One region of the Paenibacillus thiaminolyticus genome, then DNA from elsewhere that is predicted to be linked to it. Evidence: riboswitches for the same ligand, from Rfam matches in the RefSeq annotation. Region 1 holds a riboswitch; each other region holds the start of a gene.
The links. Region 1 has a riboswitch for cyclic di-AMP ahead of FLT43_RS01205 (hypothetical protein). Riboswitches for the same ligand answer to the same signal wherever they lie in the genome.

Region 1 (5,312 bases):
CGGGCTGATCTATAAGACCGAAGATCATTATGAGACGTTCGAACCGATAGATTGAGAAAGGGGGGAGCCCGTGCGTAACGTAGTCGTAGAGGGAAGCTCCATCGAGAGCAAGGAGCAACTGCATACATTCCTGCAGGAAGCGCTCGAATTGCCGGAGCATTACGGCCGCAACCTGGACGCGCTATGGGATTGTCTTGCCGGATATGTCGAGCTGCCGCTTACGGTCACCTGGCTGGACTATGAGACAAGCGAGCAAAAATTGGGCGAATACGGCCGGAAGCTGCTCGATCTATTCGAAGAGGCGGCCGAGGAGATCGAAGGATTTTCGTTTGTCGTCCAGGCTTGAATAGACGGACGGAAAGACCGCTCCAGCACATAAAGTAACCGTTTCTGGGTCAAATGGAGGCATCGCCGCAACCATTGACAAGGAGACGGTTTTTTTGTGCATTTCGGGAGCCGGGACCAGTTCGACGAAGCCCGTTTTTTCCGCGAAAAGAGGACGTTCTCCCGCTGAACCAGGATAACAGTGAAAACGCGAGCTACAGCGAGCCCGGTAAAGAAAGCTGCTTCTGTAACCGCTGCCGCTTCCTCTACTCTTGCTAAAAAGGAATTTTTCTGCCTTTCCGCCTCCTTTACAAAGTGTAGAGGCAAGCGTAATATACGATTCATAAATTTCAAATATTTTCATTTCACAATCGCTGAGTTTCCGCAAGGAAAGCGGGGGAACCAACGGTGACGCCTGATCGGTGTGAGAGTCGATCAGCGGCACATGGGGTGAATCCTGAGCGCGGCGCCTAGGGCCGCATCACTCAGGTAGGGCGACTCTCACCGCCCGAATCCGACAGCTAACCTCGTAAGCGTTGTTGAGTGCGGCATTCCGCGATCCGCGGCTGCTGCGCTCATGAGGGAGAGGATGATGAACTTGTGACCATTGCGGCCGCAGGGGGGGTCCTCTGCGGTCTTTTTTATGCCAATTGCACATGATTGTCTGTATCGCTGAATCCCTGCACGGCAGGGAGCGGGGGAACCAACCGGATGTCTGGGCACATTCATGGGGTGAATCCCGGGGCATGCGGCGGCGCGAATGATGCGCCATGTCCCGAGGTAGGGCGACTCTCTCGCCCGAATCCGACAGCTAACCTCGTAAGCGTACCGAGAGAGGCAACGAACGTCGTGAAAGACACGGTTATTTTTGCTGTGCCTGGAAGCCGCGAGAAGAGTTCCTCTTGTTGCCGGCTTCTTTTTTTGTTGCTGTCTCCGGACGAAGAATCGGAGGAGAGAAGAAATGGGTCAACAGGAAGTCGTATTGGTGTCTGCGGCGAATGCCGCAGGCGAAGCGTTCGTCAAGCTGCTGGCGGAGAAGGACATTCCCTTCGCCGCCCTGGCGAACAACCGTGCGGAGCTGAAGCGGATGCGCGCTCTGGGCGCTCGCCATCTCATTATGCTTCATACGGCCGATGAGAAAACATGGGTCATCCCGCAGCTGGCCGTCGGCAAAATCTTTTTGTTCGAACGAAGCTTGAATCTGTGCTGCCGGTACCTGCAAATCTGCCGGATCTGGACGTCGAAGCCGATTTATGTTATTACGGAACATCCAAATCCGCGGCTCGTCTACCGCGGCTTGGGCGCCAACTATGTCATTTATACAGCGAGCCGGAATTATTCGTTCCTGGTAACGGACGATCTGGCCGCTCATTCCTAAGGAGGTATCCGCATGTCCGATCTCGTTATGGCTGTGCTCATTGCTGCGGCATTCGCCCTGTTCTATGGCTTCTTGGCCTGGTGCGGGCGGGTCGTGGATGAAGGAGGAGAGCGAGGATGATCGTTATCGGGATGGTTACTGTCTTTCTCTTCTTATATTTAGGCTACGCTCTGGTTCATCCGGAGAAATTCTGAGGCAGTAGAAGGAAATAAGGGAGGCAACCTCTATGGACTGGCTGCAAATCGCCGTCGTGCTGCTGGCGCTGTTATTGCTGGTGAAGCCGCTTGGCACTTATATATACCATGTGTTCTCCAATGAGCCCAATCGCACGGACCGGCTGTTCGGACCGGTGGAGAACGCGATTTACAGATTGGGCGGGCTTGCCCGCCGTCCGGATATGAGTTGGAAAAAATATATGTTCAGCCTGCTCGCCACGAATCTGATGCTCGTCGCGGTTAGCTACGTTATATTGCGGCTCCAGCATCTGCTGCCGCTCAATCCGAACGGAACGGATCGAATAGAGCACACGCTGGCGTTCAATACGGTCATCAGCTTCATGACCAACACGAATCTGCAGCATTATAGCGGCGAGACGGGATTGTCGTATTTCTCGCAAATGGCGGTCATTACGATGATGATGTTCACTTCCGCCGCAACCGGATTGACGGTGGCAATCGCGTTCATGCGCGGCTTGACGGGCCGGGCTATCGGCAACTTTTTTACCGATTTCGTCAAGGCGCACACGCGCCTTCTCCTGCCGCTCGCCATCGTGATGGCGCTCGTGCTGGGGGCGCTCAAGGTGCCGCAGACGCTGGCTCCGGTGACGGAAGCGGAGACGCTGCAGGGCGGGACGCAGCATATCGCTGCGGGCCCGGTCGCATCGCTTGTGTCCATCAAGCATCTCGGGACGAACGGCGGCGGCTTCTTCGGCGTCAACTCATCGCATCCGTTCGAGAATCCGTCTCCGCTGACGAACGTGCTCGAGATTCTGATGATGTGGTGCATTCCGGCCGCGCTTACGTATACATTCGGCCGCTTCGCGTCGAACCGGAAGCAGGGATGGGTTATTTTTAGCGCGATGTCCATTCTGTTCCTGCTGTTCCTGAGCCTGGCCTACTATGCCGAGAGCGCGGGCAATCCCGCATGGAGCGCGCTCGGGGTGGATGCGTCCCAGGGCAATATGGAAGGCAAGGAGGTACGCTTCGGCATCGCCCAGTCCGCGCTGTTCACGACGGTAACAACTGCCGCGACGACTGGTTCGGTCAACAATATGCACGACACGCTGACCCCGCTGGGCGGATTGGTGCCGCTCGCGCAGATGATGCTGAACTGCGTCTTCGGCGGGGACGGCGTCGGGCTGGTGAACATGCTGATGTATGCGATCCTGGCGGTGTTCCTCGCCGGACTGATGGTCGGGCGCACTCCCGAATTTCTGGGACGGAAGATCGAAGCGAAGGAAATGAAGCTGATTGCGATTGCCATCCTGGCGCATCCGCTGATCATATTGGCGCCGACCGCGATTGCGTTCGTTACCGATCTGGGCCGAGGGGCCATTACGAATCCGGGCTTCCACGGCATTACCCAGGTGCTGTACGAGTATACGTCCTCCGCCGCCAATAATGGTTCGGGCTTCGAAGGGCTGGGGGATAACACGCCGTTCTGGAATCTGTCGACCGGACTCGTCATGCTGCTGGGACGCTATATCTCGATGATCGCTCTGCTTGCCGTGGCCGGATCGCTGCTCCGCAAGCAGCCCGTTCCCGAGACGACCGGCACGTTCCGGACCGATAATAAGCTTTTCGTCGGTATTTTGGTCGGAACGGTGCTTATTATCGGGGCACTTACGTTCCTTCCGGCTGCCGTGCTTGGTCCTATCGCGGAGCATCTGACGCTCCGGAATCTGTGAGGTGAATCGGAAATGAATACGACAAATCGCAAGCGCATGCTGACGAAGGAAATCGTCAAGCAGGCAGGGAAGGACAGCCTTCGGAAGCTGAATCCGGTGACGATGATGAGAAATCCCGTCTTGTTCGTCGTCGAGGCCGGCACCTTCGTTGTCCTGCTGATGCTCTTGTTCCCGGGCTATTTCGGCACGAAGGAAACTATGGGCTTCAATCTGGCCGTGTTCCTGATTCTGCTGTTCACGCTGCTGTTCGCCAATGCCGCAGAGGCGTTGGCGGAAGGGCGGGGCAAGGCCCAGGCGGGCGCTCTGAAAAAATCGAAGGTGGGCATTGTGGCGAACAAGGTTACGGGAGACGGAGTTGCTATGGTGGCCGCATCGGAGCTGCGCAAGGGCGATATCGTCCTCGTCTCGCAAGGGGACGTGATTCCCGGTGACGGAGAAGTTATCGAGGGTCTCGCGTCTGTGGACGAATCCGCGATTACGGGGGAATCGGCTCCCGTAATCAAGGAAGCGGGCGGTGATTTCAGCTCGGTGACCGGCGGCACGCGCGTTGTCAGCGACGCCATCAAGGTACGAATCACGAGCGATCCGGGGGATACGTTCCTGGATCGGATGATCTCGCTCGTTGAAGGAGCGAAGCGGCAGAAGACGCCGAATGAGATCGCGCTCAATACGCTGCTGATCAGCTTGACGCTTATTTTCCTGATTGTGGTTGTCACTCTGGCCCCGATGGCGGCCTACCTGAATATTCAGCTCGATGCGGCGGTTCTCATTGCGCTTCTCGTCTGTCTGATTCCGACGACGATCGGCGGGCTGCTGTCTGCCATCGGGGTAGCCGGCATGGACCGGGTGACGCAGTACAATGTGCTGGCGATGTCCGGGAAAGCGGTGGAGGCCGCAGGGGATATCAACACAATGATCCTCGACAAGACCGGAACGATCACCTTCGGCAACCGGATGGCCAGCGAGTTCGTGCCTGTCGGGAATGAACAGCTGCGCACCGTGGCCGAATGGGCCGCGATTAGCTCCCTGAACGATGATACGCCTGAAGGCCGCTCCGTGCTGGAGTTGATGAAGAAGGAAAATCTTACGTTCGATCCTGCCCTTGCGGAGGGCGGGGAGTGGATTGAATTCAGAGCGGAGACCCGCATGAGCGGCGTCGATCTGAAGGACGGGCGCCAAGTGCGTAAAGGAGCCGTTGATGCAATCAAAAAATGGGCGGCCGCCCAAGGCGGGACGATCCCTGCGGATCTGGACGAGCAGGGGAACCGGATTGCCTCACAGGGCGGCACCCCGCTCGCGGTCACGGTAGACGGGCGGATTGCCGGACTGATTTATTTGAAGGATATGGTGAAGCCGGGCATGCGCGAACGCTTCGAGCAGCTTCGCAAGATGGGTATCAAGACGATCATGTGCACGGGCGACAACCCGCTGACCGCCGCGACCATCGCCGCCGAAGCCGGCGTGGACGACTACATCGCGGAGAGCAAGCCGGAGGACAAGATCGCCGTCATCCGCCGGGAGCAGGCGGCAGGCAAGCTGGTCGCCATGACCGGGGACGGTACGAATGACGCGCCGGCTTTGGCCCAGGCCGATGTGGGGCTGGCGATGAACAGCGGCACGATCGCCGCGAAGGAAGCGGCCAATATGATCGATCTCGATTCCGATCCTTCGAAGATCATCGAAGTGGTAGGGATCGGCAAGCAA
Region 2 (5,312 bases), 480 kb from region 1:
AGTCGGCCGCGGCCCGTTCTTGCTCGCCTGTATCGCGCTCCGCTTCTCCGGAGGCAGCGTCTCGGGCAGAAATAGCAGAGAAAGCAGCGTTCCGGCTACGGCTAACCCGGCGGCGAAGTAGAAGGGAACGCGAATGCCGTATTCCGCGAGCAGTCCCCCGATGCCCGGACCGATGACCACCCCCAGCGTCATGGAGGCGCCGAACAGTCCCATCCCCTTGGCCCGTTCATCCTCGGTCGTAATATCGGCAATATACGCCATCATAGGCGAGGTTAACAAGGCCGCCCCCAAGCCGCCGAGAAGCCGGGACAGATACAGCATCCACATCTGATCCGCGAAGGCGAACACAATTTGCGACAAAGCGAATATGCCGACCCCGCTTACAATCAATATTTTGCGGCCGTATTTATCCGACCATTCCCCTGCAATCGGGGAGAACAGGAATTGGGTCAACCCAAAAGCGGCAACCAGGTAGCCCATCGCCTGCCCTCCGCCGCCGAATTCCTGCAAAAAAGAAGGCAATATCGGGATGATCAACCCCATTCCTACCATTGTCACGAACATGTTCATCATCAAGATGAACAATGGTCCGTTGAACTTCCGCCTTGCTTGCGACATCTCTCTCGTCCTCCTCTATTCTCTCGTCTGTCCTTCTGTTAATTCGATGCCTGGGCTAGCGTGAGTCCACCGTACCCCGCCAGATCAGTACCAATAGGTTCTCAATATGACTATAGGGTCGTTAACATTCTACCTCAATAAGCCCGCTCAAGTCAAAAGGCTCCTCGATAGCTTCCCGGATGCTTACGCCATAAAAAAAGAACCGCATTCGCGGCTCTTGCAAAGTAATTCAAGCGGAGGACTACAGCAAGCTTTGCAGCAGTCCTTTATCTTCTTCTTTATCTACATGTCCGACCAGACGGTCAAGTCTGCTGATCTGGTGGCCGTATTCATATAAGGACGCAGCCACGATCGACAACCGCAGCACTCCTTCCGGCCCATCCTCGCCGTACTGCAGCGCCTCGGTCATGAAGCGCTCGTTCTCCCGCTCCAGATTGGCAATCTCGCCGCTATCGGGCTTGACCTTGTCCTCGAACTTGAGCAGGACATGCTCATGGCACTTAATGAGCAGCTCCAGATGGCGATCGAAGAACAGATCGGATTCCTTCGTCCGGGCCGACTGGAAATAATGCTCCTCGATGATGTTCAGCACCTCGATGCCTTTGCGCAGCGTGTTCAATAGCTGCTTGTACACGACGATGCGGCGGGTATGCCGGTATTTGGCCCGCTTCAGCTTCTTCGTCTCCTCCTCGAAGAGCTTGTATTTGTCCGAGATCGATTTTAAGGAATCCTCCAGCCCCTGCTTCTCGACGCGGAACGCGCTCTCCTTCATCTCATCCGAGATGGCGGTGCGCAGCAGAAGCGACATCCGGCTGAATACATTCTGAATCTGCCCGATAAATTGCGCCTGCGGATTCGGCGGAAAGAACAAAATATTGATTAAAAATGCCGAACCGATACCAGTCAGCGTCAGCGCGAACCGCCCAAGCGCGAAGTCCCATTGCCCCGATGCTTCCATGACCGAGATGACGGTAACCAGCGTCAGCCCTACCGTCTCCTCCATCTTCATCTTAAGACAGATAATGATAACCACGATACATACAATCCCGACCGCAATCGGCTCGTTCGAGAACGCCATCCCTGCCAGGAGGGCAATCGCGGCCCCCAATGTATTCGTCTGCAGTTGATCGAGAAAATAACGCCATGACCGGTAGATGGACGGCTGCATGGCGAAGATGGCCGCTACTGCGGCAATTACCGGCGTTTTGAATTGAAAATATTGACTGATGTATAAGGCGAGCGTTACGGCGATCCCCGTCTTTAACACCCGGGCGCCAAAAGCCATGGCCCTCCCTCCTTCCTTCTATCCTATCCATATGGACAGATCTCCATCGTATGCCTTGTATGGACAAAGTTTTATTTTATCTGATCTTATTGTAAAAGCAAGTCCTGAAGGCGGCAATATGCTTCTATCCGTTCCGCTCAGTTGACGACAAAAAGCCTTCATGCCGGATGTCCGGTTAGAAGGCCTAAGTCCGCGTTTCTGCTTTTAGAATTGGATTTCCTGCTTCAAGTACGCTTTTTGTTCGGTCACCAGCCAGAACTCGACCGTATAGGTTTGACCTGGCTTCAGATTCACAGGCTCACGGTATGTCAACGATTTCCCGGGAAGGACCGTCTCCTCTCCCAATACGGTTAAATAAACTTTGTCCTTCGAGGCCTGATACACCAGTCTGCCCGCCGAGTCGGTTACCTTCACATCATAGCGCTGCGAGGAGCCGAACAGAAGAACCATCTCTTCATGCGATACATTGGTTACGGTGAACGTCAGCAGCGCCTCACCTTGCTTGCTGCGGCCGACCTCCAGCTTGGACTCCAGCTGCGGAAGCTGGACCGCCTGCTGGAACTGCTTCGCCAGCTTCTTGGCCGCTAGCTCCGAGATCGGCTCTCGGAAGTCAAGCTCCCCTGTCACGAGCGACAGGGATACGGCCGCATGAATATAGCGGTCCGCCCAGGCCGAGCTCTTGTACGGCGATGACTCCGCCTGATCGAACGCCGGCACGGCAATCTCGTCAAGCTGGTATCCCCGTACGAGCGCAGCGATCAGCTCCTGATAGGTTACGCTTCGATCCGGCTGGAAATGAGTGGCGTCCGTTCCCTTCATAAGCCCCGCCTCGATGACGGCGGGAATGGCCCCTTGCGCCGTGGCCCAGTGATCGGCCGCATCCGCGAATGACGTGCTCGTCTTTTTCGTATCCAGACCGAAGAGTTCGGTCAGCAGGACCGCCAGATCAGCCCGGCTCAGCTCGTTGATCGCTGCTTCTATGTTGTCGGGCTCAATCGTCCGGGGTTCAGCGTGTGTTCCTGCCGGAAGGACCATCATGCCGGCAATGAACAACCCAAGGGCAAGCGTACTTAACTTCTTCATCTCAATCTACTCCCTTCGCGAATATCGGAATGAATGCATGAACGCATCCTCCTATATTTTACCTGACGATCTGCAGGCATCGGAAGTTGCAGTAATCAAGAATATAATGCCCTTTCAGAGCCAGCGTCAACCGGAACGCGACAAAAGCGGCACCTTCTCCCGGTGCCGCTGCAGCTTTGCGCTATTTTCTTGTTAGCCGGTAAACTCTTGAACCCATACGCCATTGTAGTACGCGACCCCAATCGCTGTATAATTAGAATTCAAAATGTTTTGGCGATGACCTTGGCTGTTCATCCAAGCGTTCATAACTTCTTCAGGCGTACGCTGGCCTTTGGCAATGTTCTCGCCAGCCGTGCGGTATTGAACGTCCTGCGCTCTCATCAGATCGAACGGCGAACCAAGCGTCGGCGATTGATGGTCAAAATAGTTGTTGTCATACATATCTTGCGCCTTAATCATCGCTACCTTCGTCAGTTTCTCGTCCGATTTAAGGGGATTCAGGCCGGCTTTGGCCCGTTCCTTGTTGACCAGATCCACCACTTGATTCGCGAAGTCGGACTTCTCCGTTGCCGAGCCATTACCCGTGCTTGGCGCTGGCTGAGCCGGCTTCGGTTCAGCAGGAGCAGGCGCTGGCTTGGATTCCGGCTTGTTGACCACGCTGCCTGGATCTTTATCCGTCGGCTGCTGGCTGCCGTTATTGGCTTGGTTATTCCATTCCTTCATCAGGTTGTCCAACCAAGATTGCCAATCCGCGGACTTCGCCGGATCCGGAATGATGGCCTTCGCATTGACACCATTAACTTTGACCATATAGCAATTCGGGCTTTGCGCCTGCACCGCATCTGTCTGCGGCGCTGCGAAGGCGGAACCGGCCACCAGGACCGGAGCTAGCGCAATGGCACTGGTTACTGCGACTTTTTTGAGTGTATTCTTCATAAATTGCATCTCTCCCTTTGCAGCCTACGAGGTTAGCTGTCGGGTTCGGGTCAAAGAGGTCACCCCTGACGCAAATCTGCGCCTTCACCCCAGAAGTTGGTTCCCCCGCGCTCTTCCGAGCTTCGGCTTGATTCGATTTCGTACACATCGTAACACGAATAGTAGGAGAGATCATGCTATAATATATGGCACTAGATTAAGATTTTGTTACCTCTTTGTAACCTTTTTGACACCTAAAAAAGTTTACTAGCGCCGCATTTCCCGAGCCTCTGCATCCCGAGAATCACGCTGCTCCGCGATCTGCGAGCATTCAGATAACACCCTCGTTGTTATAAAAACTATCCATCCTTCACCATCACTGATCTACCAAATACCGCCAAAATGTATTATAGTAAAATTCGGTTCTTCGAATAAGATGATATAGAGGTGCCTATGATTATTCGAATTATTTTGGGAGTGCTGATCGTCGCCGCGGCCGGATTGTATTCACTCATTGAGGATGATCTATATCAATTATTCAACATTACGGGTTGGATTGGTCTCGGGCTGTGCGGGTTCGCCGGCATGATGTCCGACGGTTTTAGACAACCAGAGTACAACAGGGAGCACAACGCCAGTCAAGGCGCAGGCTTCGTCGCCACGCTATGGCTGCTAGGCACACCGAGCCTGCTCACATCCTTACTGCTGTACATTCTGGTGTACCGTTGAGACTTCTTCACGAATGCTTGCGCACATGCGATTACCAGGCTTCCGCCTCGCGGGCTTCCTGGTAATGAGAAGTGTCGCCATGCAGTAGAATGCTGGCTTCCCCGTCCTTGAAATGCAGCTTGCATAGGCATGCCGGATGAATGTAGGGAAGCTCCCACAGCAGATGAAGAGGGCGGTTCTCCGCGTAAGCCATCAATAGCTTCACCACGACCGTATGAGTCACTATCAAGACCGATTGGCCCGGATGGTCACGCACAATGGTCAATAGCCGCCCTAAAGCCCGCTCCCGAACTTCATGGAATGTCTCGCCGCCTTCAATCCTGAATTGGCCCGGGTTTTTCCAAAACAGATCGTACTGATCCGGATCCCGCTCCTGCACTGACGCCTGCGTCTGTCCTTCCCATACGCCAAGATGAATCTCCTTCAGTTCGTCGCAGCGCTGAACCGGAACATCGCGCTCCCTCCGTATCAACTCGGCGGTCCGGTACGCCCTTCCGCTGGGACTCGCATATATCGCATCGATAGTCTCATGCCGCAGCGCCTCACCCAGCCAGACCGCTTGGCGGACACCCAGCTCGGTCAAGGGAGAATCCTGATGCCCCTGCATTCGATGCTCCAGGTTCCATTCCGTCTGGCCGTGGCGCACGAGATAAATGGTTGTCGGTTTCATAACTTTTCTCCT
Region 3 (5,312 bases), 3.0 Mb from region 1:
GGAACCATTCTCAGCGCCGAATGTGCCGGGCGTGCGCATCAAGCTCTATCTCGATCCGAAGCATGAGAATTTGAAGGAACGATATCTGTATGCAGCGAAGGCCGCGCTCTCCAAGTTCAGCGAATGGTATGGCTCATATCCGTATTCGACCCTGTCCATCGTCGTGCCGCCCAAGGCGGCCAACGGTGCAGGCGGGATGGAATATCCGACGCTTATCACCGCCTTCGGTGCGGAAGATGACAGTCCGGGCTACAATCTGGAACGAACCGTCGTTCATGAGATCGGCCACCAATATTTCTACGGGCTGCTCGCCTCCAATGAATTCGAGGAAGCGTGGCTGGACGAGGGCTTCACCTCCTATGCCGAAGACAAGCTGATGGAGCATGAATTCGGGGTCGCGCCGAATCTGGCCGTGGAAGGGAGCTATATGACGGACCCGGCTCCGCTCAAGCTGGCAGCGTGGGAATACAAAGACCACAGACATTATGCCGAAAATGTGTACATGCGTTCCAAGCTGGTCCTGCTCGCCATCGAGAAGCAGGTGGGCGAAAAGACGATGCACCGTATCATGCGGACGTACACGCAGAAGTACCGCTTCAAGCATCCGACGACCGCAGATTTCCAGCGTGTCGTCGAGCAGGTCACCAAGCGGAAATGGACCGATTTCTTCAATCAATATGTGTATGGGAACCAGATGGCGGACTTCGCTGTCGAGGGGATCGACACCCGCGTTCTGGACAACGAGGGAGCCCCCCGCTACGAGGCCACGGTTCATATCGTGAAGAAGGGCGCCGATTATCCGAGCGTGCCGATTGTATTCCACTTCGCGGACGGCACCAGCACCCGCAAGGTGTGGAACGGAGACGGCGAACGGATGCAATACCGGCTCAACCATACGGCGCCGCTGGACTGGGTCATGATCGACCCGCTCTATACGATTGTCGTGGAGAATAAGCATATCAACAATTATATGAAGGCGCATGTGGAGGAGCCCGTCCGCACCCGCGTCAATCTATCCATCGTCAAATTGCTTGAAATGATCTCGAGCGCAGTGGGGTGGTGAATCGAATGAAAGCCTATATGAGTCATGGTCTGTCCTGGGTGAAGGAGCATATCTATATCGCAGTCCTCCTCTTCTTATATCAATTATTATGGGGCTTCTTCGTCTATCGCTTCATTGACGGCGCGGTGCTCCCCGTCCTGCAGCGGTACCCCGATCCCGCGCCGACCGAGATGACGGCACGGCTGTTCCTGGCAGAGAGCCAGTTCATTCTGATGAAGACGAATGATTACTTGCCCTTTCTGTGGACGGTGGCCGCCTTTATCTTCATCCGTCTGCTGCTGACGCCATTCATTCGAGCCGGCGTATTCTATTCCATGGCCCGGCAATCCGGGTCGGGGCTTGCTTTTTTCGAGGGAATCAAATCGATCTGGAAGCCGATGCTGCTCCTCTACTGGCTCGAGACCATGCTTATCGTGCTTCCTGCCTACTGGTTCATTCCGCATGCCGTGCGCCAGTTCGCCGATGGTCCGACGCTGGCGGCCGTGATGACCGACATCGTGCCTTACGCTGCCTTGTGGCTGCTTGGCGCGTGGGTTGTCCGCCAGTTGTTCCTGTCGATGCAATTCGGGGCCGCCTCAGAGCTCTCTATCCTGCATGCGCTCCTGCAAGGAATTCGACGGATGGCTCCGCTGCTGGGCTTGTCTGCCATATTCGCCGGTATCGCCCTGCTGACCGGTCTTCTGTTCACTGCGGCGGCCATGTTTTGGACGGGACTGACGGCGCTCATTCTACAGCAGGCGTTCCCTGCTGTCCGTACGCTGCTCCAGTTATGGGGATTGTCCTCTCGTTATTCGGTATGGCAGCAATCGGGAACGGAAGAGAAATAAGACGAGAGAAAGAGGCTATTTCTGTCCGATAGAAATTCATACTCGCCCTGAATTCCAAAAAACTTGTCCATTTCGTCACGTGGTGGCGATCCGGGCAAGTTTTTTTGGTATTTATGGACAAAAAGTATTTGTCAAAGCGAAAAAGGTCTGTTACAATAAGTCGTAGATTTATTACAACTTTGTCATGAAAGCGGCAAGATCTCTTGCATTTTTGTTACATATCATTGAACCTGAATCTTAGACAAAGGATGCCGAATTTCCGGATTGGCCGGAAAGCGGGGGAACCAGTTTTTTGGGTGAATTGATCTCATTCGCTTCGATCAGAGATCATAGGGGACCTTCAACCGAACCCTTCAGCTAACCTCGCAGGCAAGGAAGGGGCTTTATCATTTGAAGAAGAAGCTGGTATCTGCTGCATTGGGGCTTAGCCTCTTATTCTCTTTCAGCGCAGGAAGCGCATTTGCAGCTACGAAGATGGATTCTACGATTGACGATTTGATGGGTATTTCTTACATGTATGGCGGTTCGACAACCAGTGGCTTCGACTGTTCTGGCTTCACGAAGTACGTATTCGACAAATTCAGCATCGATCTGCCGCGTTCGTCTACTTCCCAGTTCGAAGTTGGCGAGAAGGTGAGCAAGAGCGATCTTCGTCCTGGCGATCTGGTCTTTTTTGACACCAGCGGCGGCAATGGCGTGTCGCATGTCGGCATCTACGTCGGAGACGGCAAGTTCGCTCATGCCTCGACGAACAAAGGCACGCGCATTGATGAGTTGAGCATGGATTATTATGAGAAGCGTTATGTTGGTGCCCGTCGCGTCATGAGCGAGAAGGAATACACCACCTACGCTACAGAAGAATAGTACCGCAATCATTTATATGTTGGTTACCTAACCCGATGGGAAGCGAATATTCGCTGCTTATCGGGTTTTTACATTTATCTGTAGAAGAAGATGAATCTGGACTTTAAATCATATGCTCGCGGCCCCGGCCACGTTCTGGTCATTGTCACTAGAGAAAGGATTCTATCCATGATTTACCCCGTTTTTCCGCACTGGAAACTCAACTTGAATCCAGATGAGTCAGCCACCCTCTACCTGTAAGAATGAATGCAGACTGCCTTGCTTGACAAGGCAGTCTGATCGGGCCGAACAGAGCTCTTGGTTACTCTCCTATTGGTCTATCTTCAGCAGGACTGGCAATCATTCGCCATGACGTTCCATATTGCGATGTTTCTCGTGGAACAGTCTGCCTTCCTTGCCCAACTTTTCCCTCAACTCTTGTCGAATCTGCTTGCTGGTCTTGCCTTCCGTCGCAATGCCATGCTTCTTCGCAAGCAGCTGAATTTTTTTCTCGTGCAGCGATTTCATCTGCTGGCGCAATTCTTGCATCTGCGTCTTAATCTGCTCCAATTCCTTTTCCGTATCGGCCGCTTCCCGGGAACTGCTCTTGTCCGCCGCGTTCGCCGGCTGTACAATATCCGACACGACCTGTCCGAAAGGCTGCCATTGGGCCGCTTCGTTGGCGCTTCCCGCTTCTGCCGCGGCCGGAGAGGCAAGCAGCAGAAGCATGAGGGTCGTCCATGCTGCTACGGCTGGAGTCCGCTTCATGAGTATCCACCTCCTTATGCCGACGTTGGTACTAGTATGTTCATCCAACCTGAAACCAAACTGAAAAGAGGCTAAAAGTTTGTTCAGGTCTGATAGAAAGTCGTTTATTCGCCCAATGTGAATTCTCCGGAACGGGTGCGTACCTTCAGCATCGTTCCGCCATCACCGAATGCCCCGCTTACCGTATGGTTATTCTTGTCCTGCTCCTCGTAGCGCATGCCGTCCCAACGGATGCGGCCGCTGCCCGAGCCTCCGCTGAAGTCCACCGCCAAGTCTGACGGCTCCTTGCTCAGGCTGACTGTTACATTGCCGCTGGACGCCTTCAGATCCGCATCGTACCGCAGCTCATCCGCTTCAATCGTAATGTTGCCCGAGTCCGATTCGCCGTTCAGCTTTGCATGTCCGTCCGATAATTTCGCATTTCCGCTGCTCGTACGGAAGTTCAACACGTTGGACTCATACTTCTCCACTCGAAGGTTGCCGGAGGAAGCGATGGCTTCCATCTCAACCGCTTCGATATCTTGGATGCGGATATTGCCGCTCTTCGTCTGAACCGTGAAGGATTCAGCGTGGACGTCCCCCGTCGTAATATCTCCCGATCCGGCCTGCAGTGCGGCAGTCCGTGCCTCGATCCCGTTGATGCGGATATTGCCGCTTCCCGTACTGACTTCCATTAAAGCACTATTGAGACGTTCCGCTTCCACATTGCCGCTCCCTACCGCGACTTGAAGCCCATTCCACTGCTGTTCCGGCAGTTCGACCGTCAGCTTGACATCGAAAATGTGAACGCCGAAATTCACGCCGTCAGGCAGTTGAACGCTCAATTGAAGCGTATCACCTGTCGGGGTCACCTTCAGGTCAATGCTATCCGCATCATTGTTGCTGACCCGGCCATGCAAGCGGGTGACAATATCGTCCGTGCTGCCCGGAATCAGCTGTACATCCACGCTTCCCGTTTCGACGGTTACATTTTTAATCCCGGCCGCATCAATCGACTTCTCGATATGTACCTCCTTGGCCGCCGTGTTGAGCAGACTGTCTCCCGCTTGGGAGAGCCATTCGCCAGACTTATCCGCCATAGCCGGATTGAACATGAACACGACTCCGATGATTCCGGCAATGATTAACAATACCCCGGTAAGTTTTCTCATATCTCTTCTCCTAATAATCGCCTGTTTTTACAGACGAACACGCGGTCCGCCTGATTAGTCTGCTTCAGTATATCACGCTGCGCCACATCCATCTCCGGTCCGACGAAGTAAACGAAACCCGACTTAGGTCCAGTTCATGGAAACACTTGGGCTGCCGATAAACGATTTAGGTATGACAATTTTATCCTCCATGTTGGTCCCTCACCAGTGAGACAGGTTGGGAAATCGAAGGGCGCCAATCGGTATGCGGCGCTTGGGTGCGGGGCAGGTCTCCAAAAAGAAAAAGATAAGAAATGGGGTCATGAGAAAGTGAACGCTGTCAAAGTAATTATCGCCCTGGTCGCGAGCATGGTGGCCGGTGGCGCCTATGCATGGGTAACTAAGAGTTGGTCCGACATTATTCCGATTTACCCGTTGATTGTTGCCGGATGTCTGTATCTGTTCACGATATGGGTATTCAAGAAAAAAAGCACCGCCATCTTGTTCGGTGTTCTGCTGAGTATCGCAGCCATTACCGCTAATCTGTTCACCGGCATGGCGTTATTGAAACATGAAGTCAAGACCGAGATGGTCAATGCCGGTATGCTCACGGGCACCAATGCAGAGATCAAGGATGCGGTTAATGAAATCGTCGATGAATACTTGCTGGAAGTGACGGGT

Region 2: it holds a riboswitch for cyclic di-AMP, as region 1 does, so the genes downstream of both, FLT43_RS28325 (CAP domain-containing protein) here and FLT43_RS01205 (hypothetical protein) in region 1, are expected to answer to the same signal.
Region 3: it holds a riboswitch for cyclic di-AMP, as region 1 does, so the genes downstream of both, FLT43_RS17565 (C40 family peptidase) here and FLT43_RS01205 (hypothetical protein) in region 1, are expected to answer to the same signal.

The regions. Positions count from the first base shown of each region.
Region 1 is NZ_CP041405.1:292,968-298,279, forward strand. It holds gene FLT43_RS01195 (ribonuclease domain-containing protein) at 1-55, shown strand, start outside; gene FLT43_RS01200 (barstar family protein) at 71-346, shown strand; cyclic di-AMP (ydaO/yuaA leader) riboswitch at 687-875, shown strand; cyclic di-AMP (ydaO/yuaA leader) riboswitch at 985-1,166, shown strand; gene FLT43_RS01205 (hypothetical protein) at 1,286-1,702, shown strand; gene FLT43_RS30730 (potassium-transporting ATPase subunit F) at 1,834-1,896, shown strand; gene kdpA (potassium-transporting ATPase subunit KdpA) at 1,929-3,608, shown strand; gene kdpB (potassium-transporting ATPase subunit KdpB) at 3,621-5,312, shown strand, end outside.
Region 2 is NZ_CP041405.1:6,428,667-6,433,978, reverse strand. It holds gene FLT43_RS28340 (MFS transporter) at 1-618, opposite strand, end outside; gene FLT43_RS28335 (FUSC family protein) at 860-1,903, opposite strand; gene FLT43_RS28330 (BsuPI-related putative proteinase inhibitor) at 2,108-2,986, opposite strand; gene FLT43_RS28325 (CAP domain-containing protein) at 3,179-3,922, opposite strand; cyclic di-AMP (ydaO/yuaA leader) riboswitch at 3,929-4,060, opposite strand; gene FLT43_RS28320 (hypothetical protein) at 4,355-4,630, shown strand; gene FLT43_RS28315 (histidine phosphatase family protein) at 4,662-5,276, opposite strand; gene FLT43_RS30960 (GNAT family N-acetyltransferase) at 5,173-5,312, opposite strand, start outside.
Region 3 is NZ_CP041405.1:3,939,336-3,944,647, reverse strand. It holds gene FLT43_RS17575 (M1 family metallopeptidase) at 1-1,063, shown strand, start outside; gene FLT43_RS17570 (carbamoyl transferase) at 1,069-1,890, shown strand; cyclic di-AMP (ydaO/yuaA leader) riboswitch at 2,130-2,277, shown strand; gene FLT43_RS17565 (C40 family peptidase) at 2,281-2,754, shown strand; gene FLT43_RS17560 (serine protease) at 3,094-3,501, opposite strand; gene FLT43_RS17555 (DUF4097 family beta strand repeat-containing protein) at 3,606-4,652, opposite strand; gene FLT43_RS17550 (hypothetical protein) at 4,860-5,312, shown strand, end outside.